Regions from separate parts of the Lactiplantibacillus sp. C232 genome, predicted to be linked through region 2. Evidence: a T-box and tRNA genes for the amino acid it is inferred to sense, from the RefSeq annotation. Region 2 holds a T-box; the other holds one or more tRNA genes.

Region 1 (10,709 bases), on a different contig from region 2:
CGGTTCGAGCCCGCCTGTCGGAGTGACATAGATGTTGGCAATTGTGTTAACATCTATTTTTATATCATGCCGGCTTAGCTCAGTTGGTAGAGCATCGGTATCGTAAACCGAGGGTCATCAGTTCGACTCTGGTAGCCGGCACTTGTGAGGTGGGACGTGGTTCTCGCCTTTTTATTTTTAAATAGACATAAAATGATTGGCAGCTTTGCGCAAACGCAAAGCTGCTTTTTTGATATAAGAATGTTAGCTATTTGAATGCCGAAGTATCAAAATGATCGTAAGGGCTTAGTAGGATGATGCCTATTGTCGCCACTGCTTTTTAGGTATGCTTAACATATCAATCTTGCGGTTTATTATAATTAGTCGCAATAACTGTAAATTACATGCTGCGAACAATCATAGCCATTTTAATAGCGGTACTTTATTGTTGATAATTTCAGTTTTGTTTTTTGTTTAATTAGATTTTTAATACCAATTGCGTATTTTCAGCATTTGAATGCTATTAATTATTTTATATTAAATTAGAATTTAGTGTTAATTTTAGAAAGCTAAAAGCCTTATAAAATGTCCTATCAACTAGTTTTTGGTGCTATAAAAGGATTTAAGACTATTTATGTATGGTGGATATTAATTTAATTAATGGTTATTAGATTAGAAAACGGTTAGTGCTATTGTTGATTAAGATTAAGGCTAGTATAATAGTTATTATGTTTAATTAAGAAACAAAACTTGTTACTTTTAAACGAAATACAAACTGGTTAAGAAGTTTGGAGGAATCTCTATTGGATAAGGAACAAAAGCTGGATCGGTCGTTCTTTGGCCAACCCCGTGGCTTACGGACGTTGTTCTTCACTGAAATGTGGGAACGATTCAGTTACTACGGGATGCGTGCGCTACTGATCTATTACATGTACTACAGTGTCGCTAAAGGTGGTCTTGGATTTGACCAAGTCACCGCAGCATCCATTATGTCAATCTATTCGGCCTTAGTTTACGTTTCTAGTGTCCTCGGTGGCTTTCTAAGTGACCGTGTCTGGGGTAGCCGTAAGACCGTCTTTATTGGTGGGGTCTTCATCATGTTAGGCCACATCGTTTTATCAACGCCATTTGGAGTTGGTGCACTATTTGTTTCAATCGCACTTATTGTCATTGGGACTGGGTTATTAAAGCCAAACGTCTCTGACATGGTTGGTCAATTGTATACAGTGGAAGATACACGTCGGGATGCAGGTTTTAGTATTTTCGTCTTCGGGATTAACTTAGGTTCATTGGTTGCACCAGCCTTAGTTGGTCGGATCGGCTTAAATGTTAACTTCCACTTAGGCTTCTCCTTAGCTGCGATTGGGATGTTCTTTGGTCTATTGCAATACTACTTTGATGGTAAGAAGAATTTAAGTTCTGCTAGCCTCTATCCAACTGATCCATTAGAACCCGGTGATTTGAAAAAAATCATGCGGTGGACAATCTTAGGAATCGTTGGGATTGGGTTGATTCTACTATTAATGCAATTAATGAATGCTCTTACGTTAGCAAATGTTATTAGTTTAATTAGTACGCTTGTTATCTTGACACCAATCGTTTACTTTATTTTGATGTTAACGTCTGACAAGACTAATGCAACAGAACGTTCACGTGTTCGGGCTTATATCCCATTGTTTATTGCCGCTGCTTTATTCTGGGCAATTGAAGAACAGGGTTCGTCCGTACTTGCGTTATTTGCAGCTAATCGGGTTAATTTGGATCTTGGTTTTACCCATCTAGCTGCTTCTGATTTCCAAATGCTAAACCCATTGTTCATCATGATTTATACAACACCATTCGTGTGGTTGTGGACTAAGTGGGGTAAAAAACAACCTAGTTCACCAACTAAATTTGCGATTGGGTTGCTATTCGCTGGGGCTTCTTACCTAGTGATGGCTGTACCTGGAGCGCTCTTTGGAACTGCAGGGAAGGTTAGTCCATGGTGGTTAGTTGCCAGTTGGGCAGTCGTTGAAATTGCTGAAATGTTGATTTCACCAATTGGTTTATCAGTTACCACCAAGCTTGCACCAAAGGCTTTTGCTTCTCAGATGATGAGTATGTGGTTCCTAACTGATTCGGTTGGTAGTGCGCTTAATGCACAGATTGTCCGTTTCTACTCGACGCAAACCGAAGTGCCATATTTTGCGATTACCGGGATTGTTAGTGTCGTTTTAGGGATTATCCTCTTTATGATGGTGCCAATGATTAAACGGTCGATGCAAGGCATTCGCTAAATTGAATATTTACTCGAAGATATGTTATCTTAGTGGTAGCATATCTTTTTTGTTTTGGAGGGGTTGACCATCGTACGAATTGCTTTCAGTAGTGATAATCATTTTGATGTTAATCGAGTGGATGCGACTGCGATGATGCGATCTCAGGCGACCTATCTTTTACAGAATGGTGTTCAGATTTATTTGATTGCTGGCGATCTTTTTAATGACTTTCAGCGTAGTCAGCAGTTTGTCGTCGATTTACAGGCCCTATTAGGCGCACAGACGCGTGTTTACTGGATTGCGGGTAATCATGACATGGTCCATGGCATTTCGTTTGACGAGCTTGAAACAGGGCATTTTGATGGCTACCTGCATAACCGGTATATCGATATTTCTGGTACAGATTGGCGCGTGATTGGACATAATGGGTGGTATGACTATCAGTATGCTGCCCAGGTCCCTGATACGACTGCGGCCGACTTCTTACACTGGAAGAATGCGTTTTGGATCGACCGGGCTATTAAACAGCCGATGAGCGATCAGGAGCGGACTGATTTAATGCTCAACCAAGTAAAAGCGCAGCTTAACTTGGCTGCTGTGGATCACAAGCAAGTTATTTTTATGACGCACTTTGTTCCCCGGATCGATTATTTGCGTTTTTCTGATGATAATCGGTTTTGGAATATGGCTAACGCGTTAATGGGAACGCCCCGGTTAGGACAACTGTTGGAGCAGTTTAACGTGGCGCACGTTTTATTTGGTCATTTGCACGTCCATCCGCAACCGCGGGTGTTTGGTCAGACCACCTATTATGACCAAGCAGTGGGCTATGGACTCAAGCGTATCAATGAATGGCAAGCCAATAATTTTATGGCGGAGTGGTATCAAGATACGCAAATTCTGGATTTGAAATAAAAACTGAAAAAACTTTGAAAAAAGTCTTGATTTTTTATTCAAAATTATGTATTCTAATATAGTTGAATGATTTACGGAGGGGTAGCGAAGTCTGGCTAAACGCGGCGGACTGTAAATCCGCTCCTTCGGGTTCGGTGGTTCGAATCCACTCCCCTCCATTTCATTATTGGGCTATAGCCAAGTGGTAAGGCAACGGGTTTTGATCCCGTGATGCGCTGGTTCGAACCCAGCTAGCCCAATTGTTACGCCTTTCGTCGTTAATCAGGTCTTAGGATCTTGATGTAACGACTTTTTTATTGGCTTAAATTTATCTTAATATCGGCGGGTAGTGCCACTTCGTGAAGAATGCGTAACGGATTCTTCACGAAGTGGATTTTTTTGTCTCGGTCTGTTTATTTGCCATCATCAATAATAATGTGATATGTTTTAGTATTCTATTTGGGGCACGATCCAGATGGGATAGGAGGTCTGGTCAATGAATTTATTTATTCCGTAAGTACACGGAAGAGGTTAATGGCTGGCATTGTTAATTTTAAAAATACGTACTAGTTAACGCGTCATGACGGCCATCACAATTATTATGAGTCGTTCTTATAAAAGCACACCAATTTTTAAAGCACATATGGGTTATGGAAAGAAGCGCGCTAACCGTGCTGTTCGAAATCGTATGAATCGTGGTGAATTTGATGTTTTGCCGGCTAATTCGCATGCCTGGTATAAACGATGTTATGAGCAGTATGATGTTGTCGATTATTGCTCCAGAGAGACTTATTCGCAAGTTCAACTTGAGCTGGAGACGATGCGATTAGAGATTACTCGTAACGGTGGGATTATTCGAAGAATCCCACAACATCTGGTTGTTACGTATACTTTTGATCCGGTGATATCTGATATTGTGCACATGCAGCGAACGGAAGAACTAATTCCTGCGCAAGATGTCCAAATGTTTGTAGGTACTTTTGAACAGTGGTGTCGGGAGCGTCGCAACTGCTGGGCCAAGGCTTATTATCGAAAATAAGTCGTATTGGAACTTGATCTATGAGATTTGGTTGAAGAGGCTACGTAGCCTTAGTTGTCCCACTACCAGCCCCAACTAGTTGACTGAATAAATCAAATTTTCCACAGAACTGTTATCAAATGTAGTAACAGCAGACTGTTCAGCGTCGCAATGACGCTTGGACAGCTTTTTGCATGGCCCATATCTGGATGCAAAGGCATTTACCTGCCAGAGATGACGTGGTTATTAAGTATATGACTAGTAGTCAGTTATTCAGAATTATAAGATGTTTATTCAATCGAACCTCGAAAATTGAGTTTGTTAGCGTTAAGCTTAATTTAGGGAACCATACCATCATGAATAACGTAAGCGACCATGATGATGACCAAGGAGGATTTGAAATGGCGGTAACTAAAATTGATTTAAAAACCACGATGACTTACCGGGAGCATGCAATTACTAGTAAATCATTTGCTCGAAAATTAGGGATTGAACTGCCGTTTGCGATGTACGCAATGGCGGCGGGTGAAAGTATTAGTGCTGAACAATCCACGCTGACCCGCTTATTTGAGGTTGTTGATGGTACTTTGACCGTCCGTTTGGCGACGGAGACCGACCAAGAAGTGCATGCGGGCGAGATGTTAGTGGTGCCAGCTCATACGGTCCATACGTTGGTCGCTGAGCAGCCGTGCCAGTTTATTCAATTAGAAACGAAATAGGCCTTAATAGCGAGATGCGGAGGAATTCAAATGAGTTTAATTAACAAAATTGATCATGCTAAGGTCCTCAATTTAACTGAACAAATTCCACTGGATGATGATCAAGTTAATAGCCGGACACTGGTTCAACGGGATGATTTAAGTATGACGCTATTTTCAGTCGCAACCGACCAAGAGATTGGCGGCCATTCTGCCCAGGGCGATGCGATGGTCAATATTTTAAGTGGAGAAGCGGAAATTACGGTTGAAGGCACCATTTATCATTTAACTGCGGGACAATCGATCGTGATTCCTAAGGATGCCCGGCACGCGTTATATGCCGTTCAAGGATTTCAGATGTTATTGGTGGTCGTTAAACCCGACTAATGCACGTGGTTATCGATGAGACGGAGGGAGTAATATGCCGCTGTATACGTTTATTGGTGATATTCATAGTGCCGCGGATGATCTGGCAGTTTTATTAGCCGATCCTGAAGTTACCGCGACGCGCTTGATTTTCTTGGGCGATTATATTGATGGTACGGCGGCACGCTATTTTGGTCATGCCACCGAGTCAGCTCCGTTGGCGCCGCTAAAAGTACTGACGATGGTTAGAAAACGGGTACGGGAATACGGCGATGTGGCTTTACTAGGCAATCATGATGAATTTTGGCTACGGACAGCTCATGGTGATGACAATGCCACCGCAACTTGGGTGTTGAACGGTGGTCACCGGACCTGGCGCAAATTAGGGATTTACTCCTCCAATCCCAATCATGTTCGGCGGGCATTAAATGGTGCGCTATTAAAGCCGGATACTGATTTCTTAGCACATTTGCCGCTGATGTGGCAACATGGTCGGTTACTGGCTATGCACGCGGGTGTTAACTGGCAATACCCATTAACACAACAAACAACGACTGACCTACTGTGGATTCGGGATGACTATTATGATGACTTCACGACTGGCAGTCACCGTTGGCATCGGAACTTATTCAATAAAGTCATCATTACTGGTCATACGCCGGTGCAGACCTTGACTGGTTCACACACTGGTTATTTAAAGATGCAGGCAGATGCGCAAGACGTTCCACGATATCTAATTGATGCAGGCAGTCGTTCAGGCCTGTTTGATGGTGGAATTTGTGCGTTAACGCTGACGGTCGATGGTGAATTTGTCAGGGCGAAACGCGTGATCAAGGGTCACCGCTACGATGGTCAGCAAATCGTCACTCCGGCCATGTTGGTGGATCAGGCGCACTAAGTATCACTAAACATCTCAGAGATAGAACGTAAAAGGAGCAGGCTCACATGATATTGAGACTGCTCCTTTTATGATGTCACGCTAGTTACTGGTTTTCGCACTATTTCAAGTTGATTGGTTTGCAAGTTCTCACTGAATTGTTACTCAGCGTAACTGAATTATAGTTGTAAATAGAACCAGCCACCAAGGCCTAAAATGAACAGGCCAAGTCCATTGAGGGCCGTAAACACGATCAAAAAATGGTGGAGTGGTTGTTCATCATTGAAGGGCAACAATTGTTTTAAGGCAAGCAGATTTGCTAGTGAGGCCACCAATGACCCCAGACCGCCGATATTGACGCCTAAAAATAGCGCTGATAAATGGGGCGTGAAATTCGCTAGTAAGATGGCGGCTGGAACATTGCTGATGACTTGGCTAGTAATTAGTCCAGTAATATAGACACTGGGGGCTGTCTGAGTCAATTGGTTGAGCCAATGCGTTATTGCGGGATTATGACTGATGGCGCTAACGAAGATGAAGAAGCAGATAAAGGTTAAGAGTAGTGCGTAATCGACGTACTGAAAGACGCGTCGGTTAATCATGAGGCCTACGACAATCGTTCCGATAATAACTAGTGAAATGGGCACCAAATTAAAAATGCCAAGCATAATGAAACTGAGCAGGCCGCCCGCAAGCCCGATTTGACTGCGAGAAATGGGCGTAGATTTGGTTGGTGTTACAGTTAGCGGCAACCGAGGTAACCGCCAGCTTAAGGCAACTAATAAAGCTAGACTAGCAAGCATTAACGGGGTCGATAATTTAAAAAACGTGAATAGATTAACGTGATAGAACGTGACCAAAAATAAATTTTGGGGATTGCCAATGGGCGTAAACGCGCTACCAAGATTGGCTGCCATGATAATTAAAGTCGCTGGGTAGGCAATGGCCAGGTGCTGCCGCCGGGCGAGTGTGAGAAAGATTGGAATTAACGTTAGGATCGCAACGTCGTTAGTTAAAATCATTGAGCCACCAAAGGCCAGTAAGATGAATAATTGACACATTTGACGGGTATCGTGTGATTTAACTAAGAGCCAGTCCCTTAAAGTATCAAGCAAATGCATCGCGCGAAGTAATTGAACACTGATCATGAGTGCAAATAAGGTGCCAATCGTAGCCCAATTAATTGCCGTCAGTTGGGGTGTCCCGATGAACAAACTTAAACCAGCACAAATTAATGCAATAATAAAGATTTTATCGTGAAGTGTGCGACGAACGACTGTCACCATGGTAAACGTCCCCCTCAATAGTCAGTTAATTAGTTCTAACTTAAACAAACTCGTCGCTAAATGTAAACTGATAGACATTTTTCAGATAAGGATGTAGCCACCCGAACGGTAACCCAAATAAAAAATCGCTTCAAAGTTATGTGTTTAACTTTGAAGCGATTAGTGCTTGGTTTTGATTGCCAGTTAGCTTGCTTAATGTGTATCTAGTTTATCTTGCTGAGTGTTTTGACCGAAGAACCACAAGTAGGCACCATATAACGCGTTAGCGAGCATCACTAGTTGCAATGCTAACATTGAGGCGGCTGCAGGACTGAAGCCTTTTAATTGGTTGAACCAGATAATAACGTTAATCACGTCGAGTGTGATCCACGCAACCCATTGGGAACGATAACCGTTGACCATGAGGACACTACCGACAATCCCAAGTGGTAACAGGGTCGCGTCCAGGTAGATTTGGTTACCGTTAAGTTGTTTACTAAAGTGTAAGACAATGGCGTAGACGAGTATGGCTAACGCGAACCAGGAACAACCGGCTAATTTGCTCAATTTACGACCAGTCAGTTCGCTGGCATCGGGTTGCGCTGCCATTTTACGATGCCAGACGGTGATGCCGACAAATTGCATGATAAGGTAAAATGATTGCGACGCAATGTCACCAATCAGCCGATTGGTGATGGCCGTAGTCAGCCAAGCCGCACAGGCAATAATGCCCCAACTATAGTTCGTCAGTCGCCCTTGATCAACCAGAATTAAGTTAATCACGACCATAATCCCGGTCAATAGGCCAATCCAGCCATGTAGGCTGTAATCGCGGCCCAGAATAAAACCAATGATGGTCACGATTAGCATCGTGCTCATCATCAACTTAGTGGTGCGGCGAAGCGTCTTTAATTCATTAAGTCCCCGTTGCCAGCTGAAGACGGCGCGCATGGCCGTGGGCAGACTAGTGATGTCTTGCTGGCATTGTTGCAGCAGGGTTGATAAGGTGAGTCGGAAATGGTTGTTCTGGTTCATAGTGAAACACTCCTTAGTTGTTTTTAGACAGCCGTGTTCGGAAGCAACGCTGTGTTTGATTGCTGTTTACATTAGCTTGTTCAAGCAGACCTGTCAACGAGCTTCGCGCATATTGAAGGCCGATTATTAATAGATTAATCAATTGGTTTCAGTATTGATAAGCAATCACCTTAATAGAGTGGCTCGTGATATTTATTTGTTGATAGTGAAAGTTGAGCTGAAAAAAGTGATTAATTACCCACAGTTTCACAAATATTGGTATAGTAGAAGAGTAAGCGGGAATGTCTGTTTAATCCTGCCTAGCCGTTAATCGGTTAGTGGTTAATGATATAAATTATAAGTCAGAGGAGCGTTTTACGGATGAAAATCGGATTCATTGGTGCCGGTAACATGGGCCGCGCGATTATTGATGGGTGGTTAAAACAACAAGCGGTCGTCCCAGCAGATATTTATATTCACAGTGCCCATGCTGCGAGTTATCAACCTTATGCGCAAAAAAATGGGCTACAGGCCTGTGACACTAATTTGGCCGTGGCACAAGCTGCTGACGTTATCGTTTTGGCAGTTAAGCCGAACATTGCGTTGGCCGCATTAAAAGAAGTTCAAGCAGCTTTAACGGGCAAGTGGGTTATTACAATGGTATCAGGATTGAGTTTGGCCGATTATGCCACGGTTGTCCCTGATCTCCCCGTTCTGAGAATCATGCCGAATGTGAACGTGGCGATTGGTGCCGGGATGACGGCGTTGGTTGGTAATGATGCCTTAACACCAGAGCAATATGCGGCTGGGCAACAATTATTCGATGCGATTGGTGCCACGAGTGCCATCGCTGAGAAAGATTTTCCAACTTTTTCAGCCTTAGCAGGTAGTTCGCCGGCCTACATCTATTTCTTTATTGACGCGATGGCCCGCGCAGGCGTCAAGCACGGTTTGAGCAAGGATGCAGCGACTAAGATTGCGGCGCAGGCCACGCTGGGCAGTGCGCAGAATGTTTTAGCTTCTGATAAAATTCCGTTTGACCTGATCGATCAAGTTTCTTCACCTGGTGGCACGACGGTTGCTGGATTACTGGCCATGGAAGAGGCCGGCTTTATGACCGCAGTGGTGAAGGGAATTGATGCGACGATTGCGAAGGAACTTGGCGAATCTTAAATTACTTGGTGCTGGTGGTTGCAAGTTTGGTCTATACCGATTATAATTAAACCAGATAAATCCAAGGAGGAATTGTTCATGAGCAAAGTGTTAAAACATGCCATCATTTATACTGGTCTAGAAAAGATCGATGACGGCTACATTCGTTTCGGTAAGGAAATTGAAGCGGTTGGTCCAATGGATGACTACGTGGCCCAACCCGATGATGATATCGAATTTGTGAGTGGCAAAACGATTGTACCGGGCTTCATTGATGTTCATAGCCATGGTGGTTATAGTTTTGATTCAATGGACGGGAATCCAGCTGAAATTAACGAAATGGTTAATGATATGGTTGCCCGCGAAGGTATTACGTCATACTTCTGTACGACCATGACGCAATCCAACGAAAACTTAGATCATTCGATGGCCGGTATTAACAAGGCCGCCGATGAAAATCCGGTTATCCAAGGGGTTCATTTGGAAGGCCCATTCATTTCGGCGACGTTTAAGGGTGCCCAACCTGAAAAGTACATTAAGAATCCTAACGTTGACTTATTAGACAACTGGAACAAGTTGTCGGGTGGTCGGGTTAAGTTGATTACTTACGCGCCGGAAGATCCTGGTTCGCGTGAATTTGAAAAGTACTGCTTGGAAAATGGCATTGTGCCTTCAGTGGGCCACAGTAACGCGACTCGTGAACAATTATTAGCAAGTAAAGCAACTCACGTGACGCATTTATACAACGCGCAACGTGAATTCAAGCACCGTGAACCAGGTGTTACTGGTCATGCCATGCTTGAAAACAACATGTACTGTGAATTGATCTGTGATGGGTTCCATATCGTGCCTGACATGATCAAGCTCGCTTACGAACAAAAGGGCGTTGACCGGATCGAATTGGTGACTGATTCAATGCGTGCCAAGGGTGAACCCGACGGTATCAGTGAATTAGGTGGTCAAAAAGTGATTGTTAAGGATGGTCAAGCACGTCTTGAAGAAGGTAACTTGGCTGGTTCTGTCCTGACATTCATTAATGCCTTCAAGAATATTCAGAAGTTCACCGGTTGCGGCATTGCTGAAGCGGTTAAGATGGCTTCTGTCAACCAAGCACGTGAATTTGGGTTGACTAAGAAAGGAACATTGGAAGCCGGTAAAGATGCTGATATCAACATCTTAGATGGCAAT
Region 2 (10,709 bases):
GATTATGAGGAAAGCAACTGAGATTAACGTCTATTACAATGGGACCATTTGATTTTAATGATTGATTTTTTAATTTAATTCTCATATTGACTGAAAATGTGCTAAAATATTAATATTGTGTGCAATATTTCATAAAAACATCCATAAATGAGAATGGGGCGGAAGTAGCTTGGAAAAGCAGGGAAAGATGAAGCGGTATCGCCAGTTCCGATTGAGCTTGGGCTGGCAGATCTTAATTGGGCTAGTGCTTGGAATTGTATTAGGGGTCGTCTTTTATGGCAATAAAACGGCAATTACTGCGATGCAAAACATCGGGACGATGTTCATCAGTCTGATTCAAATGATCGTTTTACCAATCGTGGTGGCATGTCTGATTACCGGGATTGCTAATATGGGCGACCTCAAAAAGTTAGGTCGGATTGGTGGTAAAACCATTATCTATTTCGAAATCATGACGACGATTGCGATCGCCTTAGGGTTGTTAATGGGTAACATTTTTCATCCTGGTGACTATATCGATATTCATCAACTACATGCGTCGAATATTAGTCAGTATGTGCAAACCGCTAAGACGGTCTCACACAATGGTATTTGGTCGACGGTCATGGGCATTATCCCGACTAACGTCTTTAAATCATTGTCAGCTGGTGACATGATTCCAGTCATCTTTTTTGCCGTTTTCTTTGGTTTAGGGACGGCGGCTATTGGCGAACAAGGCAAAATCATTCTGGACTTTATGAACGCTGTCGCCGAAGCTATGTTCAAAGTGACGAACTGGGTCATGCACACGGCTCCGATTGGCGTCTGTGCCTTAATTGGGGTCACGGTCGCTGAAATGGGCTTGAAGGCGCTGGCCCCGTTAGGCTATTTCATTATTCTTGCTTATATTACCATGGCAATCTTTATTGTGGTTGTGATGGGCATTGTTGGTAAGTTATTCGGTTTAAATATTTGGCACCTACTACGGGTCATTCGTGATGAAATGGTGCTTGGCTTTTCAACGGCGAGTTCTGAAGCGGCCCTGCCCCGCATTATCGATAAGATGGGGAAATACGGTGTTAGTGAAGGAATTGTCTCATTTGTGATCCCAACTGGGTATACGTTTAACTTGGATGGCTCCGCAATTTATCAATCGTTAGCGGCGCTTTTCTTAGCTCAGGCTTATGGGATTCACCTGTCACTCAGCCAGCAGATCACTTTATTGATTGTACTTATGATTACGTCAAAGGGGATTGCTGGTGTGCCGGGGGCTTCGTTTGTTGTCTTATTGGCGACGATTTCAACGATTGGCGTGCCAGTACAAGGACTCGCTTTTATTGCGGGAATCGACCGGCTAGTTGACATGGGACGAACCGTGGTTAACGTGGTCGGCAATTCATTAGCTGCGGTAATTATCGGTAAGTCAGAACATGAATTTGATACGGCCAAAAGTGATCAGTATTTAGCTGAGATTCGGGCGGGGCATGCGCGCGCAATTACGAAATAATTGCTAACAGCTCTGTCAGTTAGTTCTGCATTAATAATGCGATGGCGATGATCACTGATGATTGATAGGCCCAAAAGTTGTATTTCAGAAATTAATTTCTGAAATGCAACTTTTTTTATGATATCTTATTCTGGTTACAGCAATTACTTCAGCGATTAAGTTATGATAAGACCTATAGGGGAGGATGGCGATCGGATGACAACTGATTTTTCGATTGGGCAACTCGCACAGTTATTTGATATCCCAGTGGCGACTTTACGCTATTATGACGAGATTGGGTTATTGACGCCGGCACGAGTCAATCCGCATAGTCACTACCGATATTATGGGACGCCTCAGTTCGAACGGTTGAGTACCATTAAATATTTGCGAGCACTCGGCTTACCATTGGCTACGATTGCCGATTTTTTTGCGGCCCGTGAACTGTCCAAGCTGACGAGTATGTTAACGACCCAACAGCAGCAGGTTGAGGCGCAATTGCGATTATTAACGGCGGTACAACAACGGATCAATACACGCTTGGCCCAGATTAAAACGGCCCAAAGTGCCAATTTTGATGTGACTGAATGCGTGACGTTACCTGAAAGAGCGATGGTGGCTTTACGTCAGCCTTATCGCCCTCAAGATGATATTGAACTTGTTATTGCTAAGCTACGCGCACAGACCGGCGCGACGAACGAAATCTTTCTCGGCAAGGTTGCGCTGATGCTCGACCAGCAAGCCATCCAAGCCGGACATTTTGACCGCTATGCGGGAATTTGTTTATTATTTGAACCGGGTGATACGGTGCCACCCCATCAAGAACACTTGGCAGCTGGTAGCTATGCGCAGCGGATTTTTCACGGCACTCATTTGGATGCCCCGATGCAGTATCGACAATTGTTAGCGGATTGTCGTGCTCGCGGCTGGCACGTGGCGGGAACAGCTATTGAGACAGCACTGATTGATTATGGGATTACAGATCAGGTTGCACAGTCGGTGACGCAGATACAATTACCAATCAAGACTTGACCCTCAAGTAACTTTAGACTTTATACTAAATGATAATTAATTATTTTAAATTGAAATAAGCGCTAGAGATTAAGCTATTGATTAGGAGTGGCGATATGATTGGGACGATTTTTAATACGAGCATGATTTTAGCTGGTTGCTTGGTCGGCAGTATCTTTAAAAAAGGAATCAAGCCAGCTTACCATGCGATATTATTACAAGCACTAGGGCTAGCGGCTTGTGTCATCGGCATTAATGCGGTCGTGCAACGGATGCCGCAGAGTAAGTACCCGGTGCTTTTTATTGTGAGCTTGGCGATTGGTGGATTAATTGGTCAAGCTTTGGATATTCAAGGGCATTTTGACCGCTGGGTGGGCCGTTTGGCGGGTGGCAACTTAGCGGAAGGCCTAGCGACTGCGGTGTTACTGTACTGTATTGGATCGTTATCGATTTTGGGGCCGATTGAGGCAGCCTTAAAGCATGATTACACCTTTTTGTTTACGAATGGCATGTTAGATGGCATCACGTCGATCGTATTAGCATCCACTTTCGGATTTGGCATCGCGATTGCGGCGGGCGTCTTGTTTTGTTGGCAGGGGAGCCTGTATGTTTTAGCATTAATTTTGAAAGGTGCATTGAGTGCAGCGTTACTGAATGAAATTACCATTGTTGGTGGTATCTTGATTCTAGCATCCGGCTTAGGCATGTTGAAAATCAAGCAATTCAGTACGTTGAACCTATTACCAGCCTTGCTAGTGCCACCAATCGTAATTAGCGTGATGCAATTATTTTAACTAGTGGGCCAATGGTGAAGTCAATTAAGTCTTTTGATTGATAAAGTAAAAGCCACCAACTTAGGACAATCAGTGAAAGCTGATCATTTTAAGTTGGTGGCTTTGTGTATAATGCATCGATTTGAGAGATTGGCATTAAATATGGTTAAAACGGACTGTTTAACTGGATTGTTTTCCGTCAGCCGGTGCGCGTCCTATGCCGACCTCCGGGGCTGGGTGCCAATTGCTGGAACGCAGCCGACGTCGATTTGAGCTAACGCCCAACCCGCGTCATCTCAAATACGAGTCTTATTCTAAGCCGGAAGGAAATCACTTCCGACTAAGAATAATTTGGCTACTGAGCATTGTCCCCCAGCCCCTCCAGCCGGGAAGCCGCTCGAATGGCTGATGAACGACCACCGAACTTAGCACAATCTATCGTTGGCTATTTTGATACTGGAACTTCAAACAAAATGTTAGGTGCATTAGCACTTTGTCGAGAGATTACATCTTACTATACCAATTCAGGATTAGTGAGCTATCTCAATATCACTTTCAGTCTGACAGTTGATTGACAAAGTTATTGTTTATGAAAAACAATGACGAATTCACCAAAAGTTGGGTCCGCACATGTCCGCCATTCGAACACTATCCCGACTGGAAGGCATTTCGGCCAATGCTCAGCGGTGAAATTCCACTTAGCAAGCGTCCTTTGCTTGGTTAGTGGAAGACCAGTATTTAAGACGTGGTTTGCGGCTTAAATCTGTGTCCACCGCGTTCCAGCAATTGGCAGAAATGCCTGGAAGCCGGTCTAGGACGCGCCAACTAAGCAATTTTACGCTTACTCGACTTTTTTTCAGCGGGCCTAAGCTGGTTACTTTTGATTTAAAAAACAGTCCGTTTTAACCATAATTCACGCAACACGCACAATAGATGTCAAAGTAAGACACCGGTTAGATTAAGTGGTGTTTGATGCTGAAGAGTTGACGATTGCGTTCCAGATGACGGTGAATGTGATCGATGAGGACGTCGTGCGACCAATCGGTAGTTGTGTTAAGTGGCGGAACGGGAAAACGTTCATCGATATCGATTGTCGGTGGCGTGATGGCACAGTTGGCGACTAGGGCGATGGCGAGGCTCGTAGGTGTGTGCTGGTACATGAGGTCATTTCGAATCGCAAACCTGATGTGCTGCTGGTTGGCTAGTTTAACGTAGCGATTCAGGATGTCTTCATCTAGTAAGCCATGTAAGAGTAACTGGTAATCAGGATGGGCCGCCATTTCACTTTTTAGTTCGGTTGAGTAGTCACGCATGAGTGCTTGGGTGAAAGTAATGCCCACATCGATTCGTTCGTGAAACGTGCCAAGGTTACGGTGTTGTTCATCCGGATGTAGTACGGGGGCCCCGAATATTGCGGATTGTAAGTGTTTATCCATTTGGTCTTCAGAATTAGCCATGCCGGTCAGGTCCTTTCACAATTAACCATAAGATTTAACTGCTTTTACTACTATTGTAATAAAGAAAGCGCTTTAATCAACATAAAATTTTCTAAAGCTGATTAGAAGCCAAATCTTTGGATGCCACTAGGCTTGAAACGGATGACAGATAATCTAAGGACGCAACGGATTTGCCGGGGCCAATTTAATACAGTTTTGAAAACAAGGACTTGGTACTTCATAAAATAACGAAGGTGCCCAGAATTAGGAAAGTTGACTTCATCGGCAAATAACGAATATTCAAGGCCATTTTGGGAAAAGCCAGCCTCGGCCAGATAATCTCAATTATAATCTAAGTAACGGTCAGGGCTAATTCAACAAATTGATAATAAGGTTACTAATATATCAATAAACTGATTAAAGCAGTGTGTTGCTTAATGATTAACCAGGCTAACCTTAATCCTTGTCAGCATTGACTTACGGCTGATTATACAAGCCTTTTTTTTAAGATTGTAAAGGTGTATTATTGATTCGTCCATGGTATGATACTACATAGTATGTTAGTAAAGTAGTCAATCAAATTAAAAGAGAAACGGATGGTAACAAATGCCAAGACATTTACGGAAACGGCGCCGGTCCTGGACGCTGATCATAATTGCCATGGTGCTTTTGGGGGTCATTGGATTTACAAGCACACAAGTTTCTGACTGGATTGATGCATCGTTTACAACTAAACAAACGGATGCAGCTAAGTCTAGTTCCCAAACGAAGCCCAAATCGGTCAATCAGGTCAAGTTGGACGTCCCGCTAGTGAATCAAATGACAACACCACGTTTATACAATGGTTGTGAAGTCACATCGTTGACGATGTTGATGAATTATGCGCATATCAATGTCACTAAAAATGAATTAGCGGCAAAGATTACGAGTGTGCCACTCACTTATAGTGACGGCGAACACGGAAATCCAGAGTATGGGTTTGTTGGGGATATTACTGGTAACGATCCTGGGTTAGGTGCCTATCATAAGCCAATCTATAAATTGGCGAAAACTGAGACTAGTCAGGTGAAGGACTTAACGGGGGCAAACTTTGATACTGTGATTGAACAGTTAGAACAAGGACGGCCCGTTTGGACGATTACGACGGCTTCGTTTGCACCAGTCAGCACGATGCAGACTTGGCAGACACCACAGGGATCCGTTAAAGTGACTTATGATATGCACAGCGTGGTCATTGTTGGTTTTAACCGGACTAAAAAGTTGATTTATATTAACAATCCGTACGGAGAAAAACAGCAGGCAGTCAGCTGGAAGAATTTTGAGGCTGCTTATAATCAGATGGGCAAGCAAGCCATTGTTCTGACGTTACCACATTAGTTAGTTAACAACATGCTATTGTGAACCAATTAGTTTAAGCAACTAATCTTGGTCAAGATGAGCCAAAATCTTGATGAGGGTTAGTTGTTTTTTTTGTGGCGGTATTTTCGAATGAAACGGTTGTAATATCCCGTGGTATGGGTAGTTCGGGCACCGGAAAGCGGGTGAGAAACTGCTAACAATATCATGATTGTAACCAAACTGTAATTCAAATATCAGCCTTTCCAGAGTTGTTCATAATATTAACCATAAAGGGGCGGCGCTTTGTTAACAAGCTGTAACTGAATTGAAATCGAATTGACGCCCCAGCCCATTAAAAATGGCCTATTATTGGTAGTATAAGAATGTTAAAGTTATGGGTATGTCATAAACTGTCCTTGATAGTTTAGTTGTTGATGATTGTGGGAATCACCAACAACTTATGATGATAATTTTTTTAATTGCGGAGCACAGTATGGGGAGAGGGACCGCATGATGGGGATTAAAAGGCTCAGTTGGTTAGTTGGAATGGCGGTGGTCGCCACACTTGGCATGCAAATTACGGTTCAAGCACAGGGACACGCGGTGGTCGATATTTCCGAGTGGCAAGGACAGCTCAGCCCAAGTCAGGTGCAGGCGATGAAGTCGCAAGTGCTATTTGTGATCAATCATCGTCAGTATGGTTTAAATTATGTTGACCGGGACGCAGCGAATAATACGGCATTATATGTTCGTTATGGGATTCCATTTGGTGAGTATGATTTTTCGCAATTTACGGATGCCGCTAGCGCGCGCCGTGAAGCCCAAGCGTTTTATGCGCGCTCCAATAAAGCTGCGCGTTTTTATGCTTTGGATTTTGAAGTTAATACGGTACGTTCAGGATCAACTAATGCGGCAGTTGCGGCTTGGTATCGTGAAATGCGCGCATTGACTAACAAAAAACTGATCTTCTATTCGTATGCTTCGTTCGCACTGACGTATGCCAACCAAGCGCGGCAACGGTTTGATGCCCAGTGGATTGGTGCGCTAACGCCCAACCCACCAATCATTTCGGCGGCGTTATGGCAGTATACCAATCGCTATCATTTAGCTGGGCTAGCGGCACCGGTTGATAATAGTCGGGTCATTACTAGTGTTCATCCCGTTTCGTGGTGGTTGGGGACGGCCCATGGCGCACCCAGTGTTGTGATTAAAGCTCAACCAAGACTGAAAGTTATGCACGATCGCCATTTGACTATGCCGGCCCACAATCAACAGCATGGACGGGCGGGCCAAGCAGTTGTCGCCATTAAGAGGCCAGCAGTTCAGCCAGCTGTGAAGACTCGGCCGGTGCAGCAGAAAGCGGTAAGCAATAAGTCGCGTTCGCAGACCGTGGTGCGCGTCAAACGGCGGTCATTGCAAACGATCAGTGTTAACAGCCATCATGGCAAAATAACTCAGCATCGCGTCATTCGACGCCGAGCGACTCAGCCCAAAGTGATAAAACTTAAAGCGACGCGACGTACAGGAACACAGTTTAAACTGAATACGTCCAAAGCAACTAAACTTCGGCGGCCCGGTAAGAGTATTCGAACAAAACCAGTGGCTCGTTCAAAAGGGCGAACGCGGCAGCGACTTACGCGACGTCAACCGTCACTGAGGCAGCGAGTAACGAGAAACAGGCAATCCCGACGCCACACACTACGAGTAACGGTGCAGCGGCGAGGGTCGACGATTCGTCGTGCACCACGTCGGCAACGAACACAAATACGTCCCGTACATAACACTTCTCGGGACAAGCGAGGACTTAGCTGATTGCATGGCTGTCGCTCAGTTCTCATTATCATGGTAGAAAAGGTAATTATGGTTAAGTAAAATCGGTCATTTGTTGTAGAAATTAGGAGGATATTTTTCATGAACTTTAAGCGCAAAATTCAATTAGGAATCGCCACTGCAACTGGGATGTTGGTGGTCGGAATTGTTGCCGTACCTTCAGTAACGAATGTATTACACGCGGCTTCAGACAGTGTTAGTTTGGTTAGTCAGACGGCAGCGCCTACGACCGTCAAGGCAACCAATCAAACAGTCAAGGCCATCAGTGCAAGTGGGACCAAGGGAAACTACCGGGTGAAGTACGCCAAAGCTGGGACTAGTTCGACGACTGCGACGTATCAACAGACGAACTACAATACGAAAAGTGATGCCAGCAGCCAAGTCGATTACTTAGCGAATACGCAGGGTCAGCGTACGACACTTAATTCAGGTACAGCGGCAACGGTTCAAGGGACGATGGGCAAAGTGTATGTTCATTGGAACACGGGTAGTTGGTCAGTGACAACGATTGCCAATACACAGGACGTTGCTGGTAATCCAACCAAGTTTGCTAATCAGGTCAATAATCAGATTCAAAAGCAAGATTTGACGAGTAAAAATGTCACGAGTGGTGCCGTTACCGTGTACGATACCCCACAAAACGGACAGGCAAACTCAGTTCAATGGCAAAATGGCAAACAGGTTGCTAAGGTTCAAGGCCAGCAAGCCAATACCGTTATCAAAATTGCGGCGGATGCTAAAGATTAAGTTTTTACCTGGGAGCTCAATAAATGAGTGCCAGTAGTCTGGTTATATCACTGTGTCGACGTCAACCGCATTCACAAGCCAGACACTATGGTTAGATTAGTGGGTTTAATGCGATGTTTTGACCGAAAATAGGATTGACTTTTGGCAGTGGAGTGCTTATGATGTTAGGTAATAATTAAAAAGTAGTGATCGTTAATTAGTAGTCGTTGACCCAACAGTCTAGCGACTCGGTGGGTGGTGCGAACCGAGCTGTGGTCAAAGATGAATTACATAACGTGAACTGCCATTGGCCGGATGATATCCGTTACTAATCAATGAGCGATCACATTTGGTGATAACTTGGGTGGTAACGCGGAAAACTCGTCCCTGTTTTGATGACAGGGGCGAGTTTTTTTGTCCAGCGACAATAACGAGGAGGACTAACATGAACATTATCGATGATTTAAAATGGCGTGGTGCCATTAACCAACAAACGGATGAGGCCGGGTTAAAGGAACTTACCGAAAACCAATCAGTCTCACTATACTGTGGGATTGATCCAACCGGGGATAGTATGCATATTGGGCATTTGATTCCTTTCATGATTCTCAAACGATTCCAATTGGCTGGTCATCATCCCTACGTTGTAGTTGGTGGTGGGACGGGTGCTATCGGTGATCCATCTGGTAAGAACTCAGAACGTAAGTTACAGACCATGGATCAAGTGAAGCATAATCAGGATGGCTTAAGTGCTCAGATGTACAAGTTGTTTGGTCATGACGAAAACTTTTCGATTGTGAATAACTACGATTGGTTATCAAAAATTTCATTACTAGATTTCTTACGCGATTATGGTAAGTTGTTCAGTGTGAACACGATGCTGAACAAGGAAGTTGTTGCAAGCCGGTTGGAAGTGGGCATTTCATACACTGAATTCACATACCAAATCTTACAATCAGTTGACTTCTTACACTTGTACCGTGCTGAACACGTGCAACTCCAGATTGGTGGGGCTGATCAGTGGGGCAATATCACCGCGGGGACCGATTTGATCCACCGCTTAGAAGGCAATGACGCTAAGGCTTACGGATTAACAATTCCATTATTGTTGAAGGCGGATGGGACTAAGTTTGGTAAGACTGCTGGTGGGGCCGTATGGTTAAACCCTGAACGGACATCACCGTATGAATTCTATCAATTCTGGATCAACCAGGATGATCGAGACGTCGTCAAATACCTCAAGTACTTCACGTTCTTAAGTCATGAAGAAATCGATCGATTGGCCGAAACGGTGAAGACTGCACCTGAAAAACGGGAAGCACAACGGCGCTTAGCTGAAGAAGTCACGGAATTTGTTCATGGCAAGCAGGCGGTAGTTGAAGCTGAAAATATTACTAAGGCGTTGTTTACTGGTGATGTTCAAAGTTTAACGGCGGACGAAATTGAACAAGGTTTCAAGGGTGTGCCATCAGCAGACGTCTCAGCTGAAAAGCAAAACATTGTCTTGTGGCTGGTTGATGCTACGAAATTCGAACCTTCTCGGCGTCAAGCACGTGAAGATATTAAAAACGGTGCGATTCGAATCAATGGTGAAAAGGTGACGGATGTCGAGGCCGAGATTGATCCGTCCGCAGCCTTTAATGGTAAATTTGTCATTGTACGTCGTGGTAAGAAACGTTACTTCTTGGCACATGTTAAGTAAGTTAATTTAGCAGGTGGACTGGACCCGTTGTGGCCCAGTCTTTTTATTATTATTACAAGTAAGAACTGGTGTAAAATTTACTTAGGTCACATTAATAATGCGTGATCATTGCCAGATGAAAATCAATTGAGGAGATGAAAGTTTTGGTGGGGGTTAAATTTAATACACGGACGATTGCAATCCTGGGGATGTTGATCGCACTTAATGTTGTTATTTCTATCTTTTTCCATATCCCAATCCCGATGACACACGGTTATATTAACTTATGTGATGCGGGAATATTTATTGCAGCACTGATTTTTGGCTGGCGTGGTGGGGTCATTGTTGGCGGTGCTAGCGGACTATTACTAGATTTATTGCTAGGGTATCCACAGTATATGTTTTTCTCACTACTCGTTCATGGTTTAGAGGGCGGAATAGCAGGATAT

The links. A T-box is a leader RNA that pairs with one kind of tRNA and senses whether it is charged. The one in region 2 lies ahead of tyrS (tyrosine--tRNA ligase), so its partner is inferred to be a tRNA-Tyr.
Region 1: it encodes a tRNA-Tyr, which carries the amino acid that the T-box ahead of tyrS (tyrosine--tRNA ligase) is inferred to sense. The anticodon was not compared.

Annotation. Positions count from the first base shown of each region.
Region 1 covers NZ_JAMSKZ010000016.1:174-10,882, forward strand. Annotated here, with positions in the region: tRNA gene MZO41_RS13210 (tRNA-Asn) at 1-23, shown strand, start outside; tRNA gene MZO41_RS13215 (tRNA-Thr) at 69-141, shown strand; gene MZO41_RS13220 (peptide MFS transporter) at 783-2,255, shown strand; gene MZO41_RS13225 (metallophosphoesterase) at 2,310-3,152, shown strand; tRNA gene MZO41_RS13230 (tRNA-Tyr) at 3,228-3,310, shown strand; tRNA gene MZO41_RS13235 (tRNA-Gln) at 3,320-3,391, shown strand; gene MZO41_RS13240 (hypothetical protein) at 3,712-4,170, shown strand; gene MZO41_RS13245 (cupin domain-containing protein) at 4,551-4,868, shown strand; gene MZO41_RS13250 (cupin domain-containing protein) at 4,899-5,234, shown strand; gene MZO41_RS13255 (metallophosphoesterase) at 5,269-6,111, shown strand; gene MZO41_RS13260 (SLC13 family permease) at 6,270-7,376, opposite strand; gene pnuC (nicotinamide riboside transporter PnuC) at 7,569-8,390, opposite strand; gene proC (pyrroline-5-carboxylate reductase) at 8,751-9,542, shown strand; gene nagA (N-acetylglucosamine-6-phosphate deacetylase) at 9,621-10,709, shown strand, end outside.
Region 2 covers NZ_JAMSKZ010000009.1:788-11,496, reverse strand. Annotated here, with positions in the region: gene MZO41_RS09635 (cation:dicarboxylate symporter family transporter) at 188-1,486, shown strand; gene MZO41_RS09630 (MerR family transcriptional regulator) at 1,682-2,497, shown strand; gene MZO41_RS09625 (DUF554 domain-containing protein) at 2,593-3,270, shown strand; gene MZO41_RS09620 (hypothetical protein) at 3,651-3,824, shown strand; gene MZO41_RS09615 (YueI family protein) at 4,203-4,706, opposite strand; gene MZO41_RS09610 (C39 family peptidase) at 5,292-6,062, shown strand; gene MZO41_RS09605 (GH25 family lysozyme) at 6,537-7,835, shown strand; gene MZO41_RS09600 (hypothetical protein) at 7,935-8,600, shown strand; T-box leader at 8,777-8,971, shown strand; gene tyrS (tyrosine--tRNA ligase) at 9,025-10,281, shown strand; gene MZO41_RS09590 (ECF transporter S component) at 10,416-10,709, shown strand, end outside.